Linked DNA regions of Maricaulis maris MCS10. The protein of the gene in region 1 interacts with the protein of each later gene in a pairwise test. Links are inferred from orthologs where the notes say so. Each region holds a gene or a part of one and is shown on either strand. Other genes may lie near its edges.

Region 1 (3,111 bases):
CAGTTCGCCGTCCTGCATGCGACCGCCGAAGAAGAAGGCCTGACCCAGACCCAGCTGGTCAAATCGACCGGGATCGACCGCTCCACCCTCGCCGAGCTGGTCGCCCGAATGGTCAAGAATGGCCTGCTCGAACGGGAAAAGCTTCCCGACGATGCCCGCGCCAATGCAGTCAAGCTGACCGATGACGGACGGGCGCTGCTTGAAGCGGCGACGCTCGGCGCGAAGGAGGCTGACAAGGCAATCCTGTCGGCCCTCCCGAAAAACAAGCGCGCGAGTTTCCTGGAGACCCTGCGCCGGATAGCGGAGACGCTCGAAAAGGGCGAGGAGGCAGCCAAACAGGCCAAGATCAAGGTCAAAGAGAAAAAGAAGAAGGCCAAGAAGAAGGCCAAGGAAAAAGCCAAGGCAAAGGCCAAGAAAGCAGCTCGAAAATCGAAGAAGGTTTCGGCTGACGCAGCGCCGAAAACCGGCACCTAGTTCCGCAGCGCTCGATCCAGCGCCGGATAGATGACCTGCCGCAGGGCATCCGGTGTCAGTGGGCCGGGCCAGCGGGCCAGAATCTCGCCATTTGCAATGACAAGGGTCTCAGGCGCGCCCTCAATGCCGAGGGCTCGCACAGACTGGTTGTTGTCATCCTGCATGACGCCCACAAACGGGTCTCCCAGCACATCAAGAAACTGATTGGCAGCCTCCGGCGTATCCCGCCAGTTCAGCCCGTAGATCGCGATACCCTCGCTGCGCAAGGCCATCAGCACCGGATGCTCGGCATGGCAAGGCGCGCACCAGCTGCCCCAGACATTGAGCAACCAGACGCCGTCAACCAAAGCGGCATCGAAGCTTTCGCGCCCCTCCAGCGGGGTCGTGGTGAGCGCCGGCATCGGGATTGGCACCGGAGCGCTGCGATCATCCCAGAAGCGCCAGCCAAGCGCCGCAACCAGTCCGATCAAGGCCAACCATGCCGCAATCCGGATCGTCTGCATCAAGCTTCATCCCGTTCCAGCCGACGCAAGGCTTCACGCGCCTGCCGCCGCTCGATGAGAGCGTGAGCGACCAGCCCTGCCAGGGCCAGGACAGACGCCGCCCAAGTCGGCCAGACGAAGGCCGCATAGCCGCCCATTTCCAGAAACTCGCTCATGACACAACCTCTTCTCGCGCCCGGGCGGCTTGCTCACGCTGGCGCTGCAAGGTGCGCACGCGCCGCCGGATCGCCTGGCTGCGCAGACGGTAGAGCACCAGCCAGCCGGCAAAGCAGGTATAGGCCAGGATCATGACCAGGAGCGGCCAGAGCTGGCTGGCGTGGATGGTTGGGCCGTCAAGGCGGATGATCGAGGCGGGCTGGTGAAGGCTCGACCACCAGTCGACCGAGAATTTCACGATGACCAGATTGACGATCCCCGCCATCGCCAGGACAGCACCGGTGCGCGCGGCCTGCTGGGTATCCTCGAGTGCCGCCCGCAGCGCCATATAGCCCAGATAGACCAGCAGCAGCACGAGCACCGAGGTCATCCGTGCATCCCATTCCCACCAGGTCCCCCACATCGGCTTGCCCCAGAGCGAGCCGGTGAACAGGGCGAGCACAGTGAACACCGCACCGATCGGCGCGATGATCTCGGCTGCCGTGTCGGCCAACGCGTGGCGCCAGACGAAATAGACAAAACTGGCCACCGCCAGCGCCGCATAGAGCGCCATTGCCATATAGGCCGCCGGCACATGCACATACATGATCCGGATCGTTTCACCCTGCTGGTAGTCGGGTGGCGAGCCGAGCAAGGCCAGCCAGACACCAACAGCCAACAACAGCACGGCCAGGACACCGAACACCGGGATCAGGGCCCGGGCGAGCTGGTCGAAGCGTTGCGGATTGGAGAAGTAGGACAGCATGTCAGCTCACTTACTGTGCCGCTGCCCTGCGGGCAACTGCGACCGATTTTCCGTCAGCCCAACCGGCTCCGCAAGGCCGCAACAATCCCGAATGGTGCCAGCGCCGTTGTTCCAAGCGAGACGGCGACCGTCAGCAGCAGGTTGGCCAGCGCCCGCTCATCGCCTGCAAGGGCCGACCGACCAGCCCCGGCAGCGAAAATCAGAACCGGCACCATCATTGGCGTGGCGATCAGTGCAATCAGCAAACCACTACGACGGACACCCGCCGCCAGAGCTCCGGCGAAGCCGGCGATCAGGGACAGCGCCGGTATGGCGGCCAGCAGGGCCAGGGCTCCCACGCAGGCAGGAAGCACCGGCACGCCATACATCATGGCGCCCAGCAGCCCGATCACGGGTAGCGGCCACAGCGTGGCCAAGGCCTGCCCCATGACCTTGGCCAGCACCAGCCATGGCAGCGACAAACCACTCAACAGATAAAGCTCGGCGGTGCCATCGGCATGATCATCGCCAAACAGGCGGTCGGCCGATTGCAGCACTGACAGCAAGGCCGCGAAACCCATGATGCCCGGTCCCACCGCAACCAGCAGGTCGGCGGCCGGTCCGATGGCCAGCGGCGCCAACGTGATCGCGCCGAGGAAAAAGGCAGCCGGTCCGGCAGGACCGCCGCCGCCCGCCCAGGCCAGCCCGGCTTCGCGGGAGAAAATGGCTCCGAAAGCGCTCATCTGTGCGCCCCGAGGTCGATTCGTTTGGCGTCCGGCCAATCCAGGGACTGATGCGTCGCTGCGATCACACTTCCGCCGCGGGAACGATGCCAGTCCACAAGCGCTGCCAGGCGCGCTCGTCCACCGCCATCGAGCGGACCGGCGGGCTCGTCAAGCAACCAGATCGGCCGGTTGGCCAGCGCAACCCTGACCAGCGCACAACGGCGCTGTTGGCCCCGCGACAGGCGGCTGGCCGGTCGGTCGATCAGGCTCTCAATGGCCATCGCGCGCATCAAGGGCAGGATAGGATCGCGGCCCTGATCATTCATCTTCGCCCAGAAGCGCAAACTCTGTCTCGGCGTCTCGACAGGTTTGAGGCCATCCGCATGACCCAACCAGGCAACAAGCTCGGAGGCACTGTCAGCCTTTGGGCCCTCACCGAAAACAACACGTCCCGCATCAGGGCGGACAAATCCGGCGACCGCGCGCAGCAGGGTTGTCTTGCCAGTCCCGTTGGGGCCACTCATCAGCA
Region 2 (3,305 bases), 2.1 Mb from region 1 along the record:
GACCTTTCCATTGCGATTAGGAGCACAATTTCACGCGGCGGGACTAACCCCCGCGTGACTCAAACATTACAATAACATTACAGATGGTAACTTACCCGTCATCTTTCAAACGGGTCCGCACGACAACCGGGCTGTGCAGGGTCCGATGCACCGGGCATTTGTCGGCGATCTCGAGGAGGCGGGCCGTCTGGGCCGCATCAAGCTCACCCTCCAGCGTGATCTCCCGCTCGAAGATGTCGACATGGCGTTCCTGGCCGTCGACGCAGTCGGCGCAGTCATCGGCATGGCCCTTGTGATGACCGGTACTGACCGTGACCCGGTCCAGCGGCAGGCCCTTGCGGTCGGCATACATGCGCAGGGTCATCGAGGTACAGCTGCCCAGCGCTGCGCTGAGATAGCCATAGGGCGACGGACCGGCATCCAGGCCACCGACCGAAGCCGGCTCATCGGCCAGCATCACATGCTCGCCGGCAACCACATGGTTCTCATAGGGGCCGGCACCGGTTTCCCGGACGACGACCACCCCCTCGCCTGCGGATTCCGGCGGCTCGGGCCGGGTCTCGGGCAGATAGCGCTCGGCCCAGGCGGCAATCATGTCGGCGGCGTATTCGGCATCCGGCCGGTTTCCCAGCAGATGATCGGCATCATCAAGGCTGACAAAGCTCTTGGGGTGTCTGGCGGCGCGAAACAGCCGGGACGCATTGTCGATAGCGACAATGGCATCGGTGGGGGCATGCAACAGCAGCAGGGGGCGGTGCAAGGCCGCCGCGGCGTCTTCCACCCTGTGCCCGCCAATATCGTCGAGAAACTGCTTCTTGAGCGTGAAGGTCCGACCGGCCAGTTCCACCCGGGCCACGCCCTCGCGTTCAATGGCGTCGACATCGGCGGCAAACTGCTGCGTCACATGCGCGGCGTCGGCCGGCGCACCGATCGTCGCCACCGCACGAACCGATGGCAGCTGACCCGCCGCCGCGATCACCGCCGCCCCGCCCAGTGAATGCCCGATCAAGAGGGACGGCGCCGCGTGCTCGGCTTCCAGATAGCCGGCAGCGGCGATCAGGTCGGCGATGTTGGAGGAGAAATTGGTATTGGCGAAATCGCCATCCGACTGTCCCAGCCCGGTGAAGTCGAAGCGCAGCACAGCGAAACCCGCAGCCGTCAGCCGCCGGGCGATCCGGCTTGCTGCGAGAATGTCCTTGGAACAGGAAAAGCAATGCGCGAACAGCGCATACGCCCGCGGCCGGCCATGCGGCATTTCAAGCCGGGCGGCGAGCGTCTCGCCAAGGGCGCCTTCAAAATCAACACGTCGGGTCTGTGCCATTGCCTGTCTCCTTCAGCCAGCTTGGAGGTAAGGCGTCCACGATGGCATGCAAGACACAAGCGCTTGAGCGCGAGGACAGGCCTCAGCGACTATCGCCATCGCCAGCTGCCGACGGCGTCTCGCCCTCACCCTGCCAGACGCCGGCCTCACGCAGGGCCTCAGCGACTTCCGGCGGCATATAGGTCTCATCATGCTTGGCCAACACCGTGCGGGCCTGCAACACGCCGTCAGCAGCGAAACGCCCCTCGACCACAACCCCCTGCCCTTCACGGAACAGGTCGGGCAGCAGGCCGGCATATTCCACCTGCACATTCTCGACCCGGTCGGTGATCACGAAACGGGTCGCGCCGCTGGCCGCCTCGCCCACCGATTCTTCCAGCACCAGTCCGCCGACGCGGATCCGGGCTTCGATGCCTGGATGTTCCGCCGCGATCTCGCTGGGCGAATAGAAGAAGACCACGGCACTGCGCAGCGCCATGAGACCGAGCCCGACCGCAACCACCAGAACGATCGCCGAGGCGGCAATGGTAGCGAGACGTCGATTGCGATGCCGCATCATTCCGGCTCCCGGCGTTGAAAGATGAGCATGAGATTATTGGCCGGCATGTCGACCCGTTCGACCAGGACGAGGCCGTGCGAAGCCAGCAGCGTCGTGACCGCGTCCAGCGGGCGCACACCCCATTCCGGATTGCGTGATTTCAGCGACGCGTCAAAGGCCAGGTTTGACGGCGCGGTCTCGTCGCCGAGCAGATAGGGGCCGTACAGCACGAGATGGCCGCCCGGCCGCAGCCGGTCCTGCGCCAGCGAGGCGAGAGCCTCGGCCACCGCCCATGGAGCGATATGGATGACATTCATGCAGACCAGCGCGTCGAAACCGTCAATCGCGACAAGCGTCTGCGGGCGCAGGAGATCGATTTCGAGCGGTGCCAGGATCGCGCCACCGACCTCACCGGCCCAGGCGGCCTGGCTGTCGCGCGAGGCCGCATCGGGGTCGCTGGGCTGCCAACTCAGATCCGGGCGGGCCTGACAGGCCGCCACCGCATGCTCACCGGTTCCCGAGCCGATTTCCAGCACCGAGGCACCGGTCGGCAGGACCCGGGCCAGAACCTCGGCAATGGCATCGCGATTGCGCGCCGCGCTGGGCGAATACAGGCGACCCTGCTCGCTCGCGCGATCCTCAAGGGCAATGGGGGATTTGGGAGGCTGGACCATGACAACGAACTACGTTGCACAGAGCGGCAGTGCAAGGCGGAGGGATGCAGTCGGGACGCTATGCCGCGGTCGCGGCAACACCGCGCCGTCGCAGCAGCGACGCGGCCTCGTCATGCCCCGCACTTTCCATCAGGCGGATGGTGATATCCAGCCCGTCCTGAGCGGTGGTGCGGTTCTGGCCTTCACTGGAGGCAACCAGATCGACCAGCATCTCGCCGGCCTCCTGCATGCGCTTTTCGGCCGCATCGGCGATGCGTTTCTGGGTCGAGGCGATCGCAGCGGCCGTCGCATGTACCCGGCATTTTCCGAGGAAGTAGAGCAGGCCATCGGCCTTGTCGACGGCGGCGGCGGGCGGGATCTGGGCCGGTATGACCCTCCCGCTGCGCCCGCGGCGCGGTTCGGGCAGACCGGCATCGAGCGCCAGGGGGACCTTGGCGAGGATCTTCTCGACATTCGTCGAGGCCTCGGCCCGCAATCCGAACAGGGCGCGGCCCCAGCGTCCATCCTTGCGGATACCGAATTCGGCCGCCATGCCGGTTGAAAACGCGACGAAACGGTCAAACACCAGATAACAGGCCTTGGCCTCTTCGAGCGTTTGCGGCGGCTGTTTCAGACGGGCTGCGAAATAGCCGGTATCGCCGAGCACGGCGTCGCCGACCGCGGCCAGCTCCGTCTTCTGCACGACCAGGTCATCATCCCGGCGACCGATCCGCTTGACCACGCGGAAAATCTGCCAGGGACTTTCCAGTCGACCCATGGTCAGGAGCAGGAC

What was found.
Region 2: the proteins of ccmC (region 1) and ccmE interact in binary tests that used the Escherichia coli proteins (3 or more experiments, as listed by UniProt). The link is inferred for Maricaulis maris MCS10 from one-to-one orthologs.

What each region holds. Positions count from the first base shown.
Region 1 is NC_008347.1:3,143,646-3,146,756, forward strand. Bases 4-2,803 are described here. They hold ccmC (heme ABC transporter permease CcmC), read right to left. Parts: upstream 1,879-2,803; coding sequence 1,129-1,878; downstream 4-1,128. Other genes in these bases: MMAR10_RS14720 (MarR family winged helix-turn-helix transcriptional regulator), read left to right, coding at 4-474; MMAR10_RS14725 (redoxin family protein), read right to left, coding at 471-977; ccmD (heme exporter protein CcmD), read right to left, coding at 977-1,132; MMAR10_RS14735 (heme exporter protein CcmB), read right to left, coding at 1,932-2,600; ccmA (heme ABC exporter ATP-binding protein CcmA), read right to left, coding at 2,597-2,803. In the rest of the region: more of MMAR10_RS14720, read left to right, coding at 1-3; more of ccmA, read right to left, coding at 2,804-3,111. UniProt on the Escherichia coli protein: Required for the export of heme to the periplasm for the biogenesis of c-type cytochromes.
Region 2 is NC_008347.1:1,034,209-1,037,513, reverse strand. The notes cover bases 143-3,136. They hold ccmE (cytochrome c maturation protein CcmE), read right to left. Parts: upstream 1,881-3,136; coding sequence 1,404-1,880; downstream 143-1,403. Other genes in these bases: MMAR10_RS04865 (hypothetical protein), read right to left, coding at 2,592-3,136; MMAR10_RS04870 (DUF938 domain-containing protein), read right to left, coding at 1,877-2,533; MMAR10_RS04880 (bifunctional alpha/beta hydrolase/OsmC family protein), read right to left, coding at 143-1,321. Also shown: more of MMAR10_RS04880, read right to left, coding at 92-142; more of MMAR10_RS04865, read right to left, coding at 3,137-3,305. UniProt on the Escherichia coli protein: Heme chaperone required for the biogenesis of c-type cytochromes. Transiently binds heme delivered by CcmC and transfers the heme to apo-cytochromes in a process facilitated by CcmF and CcmH.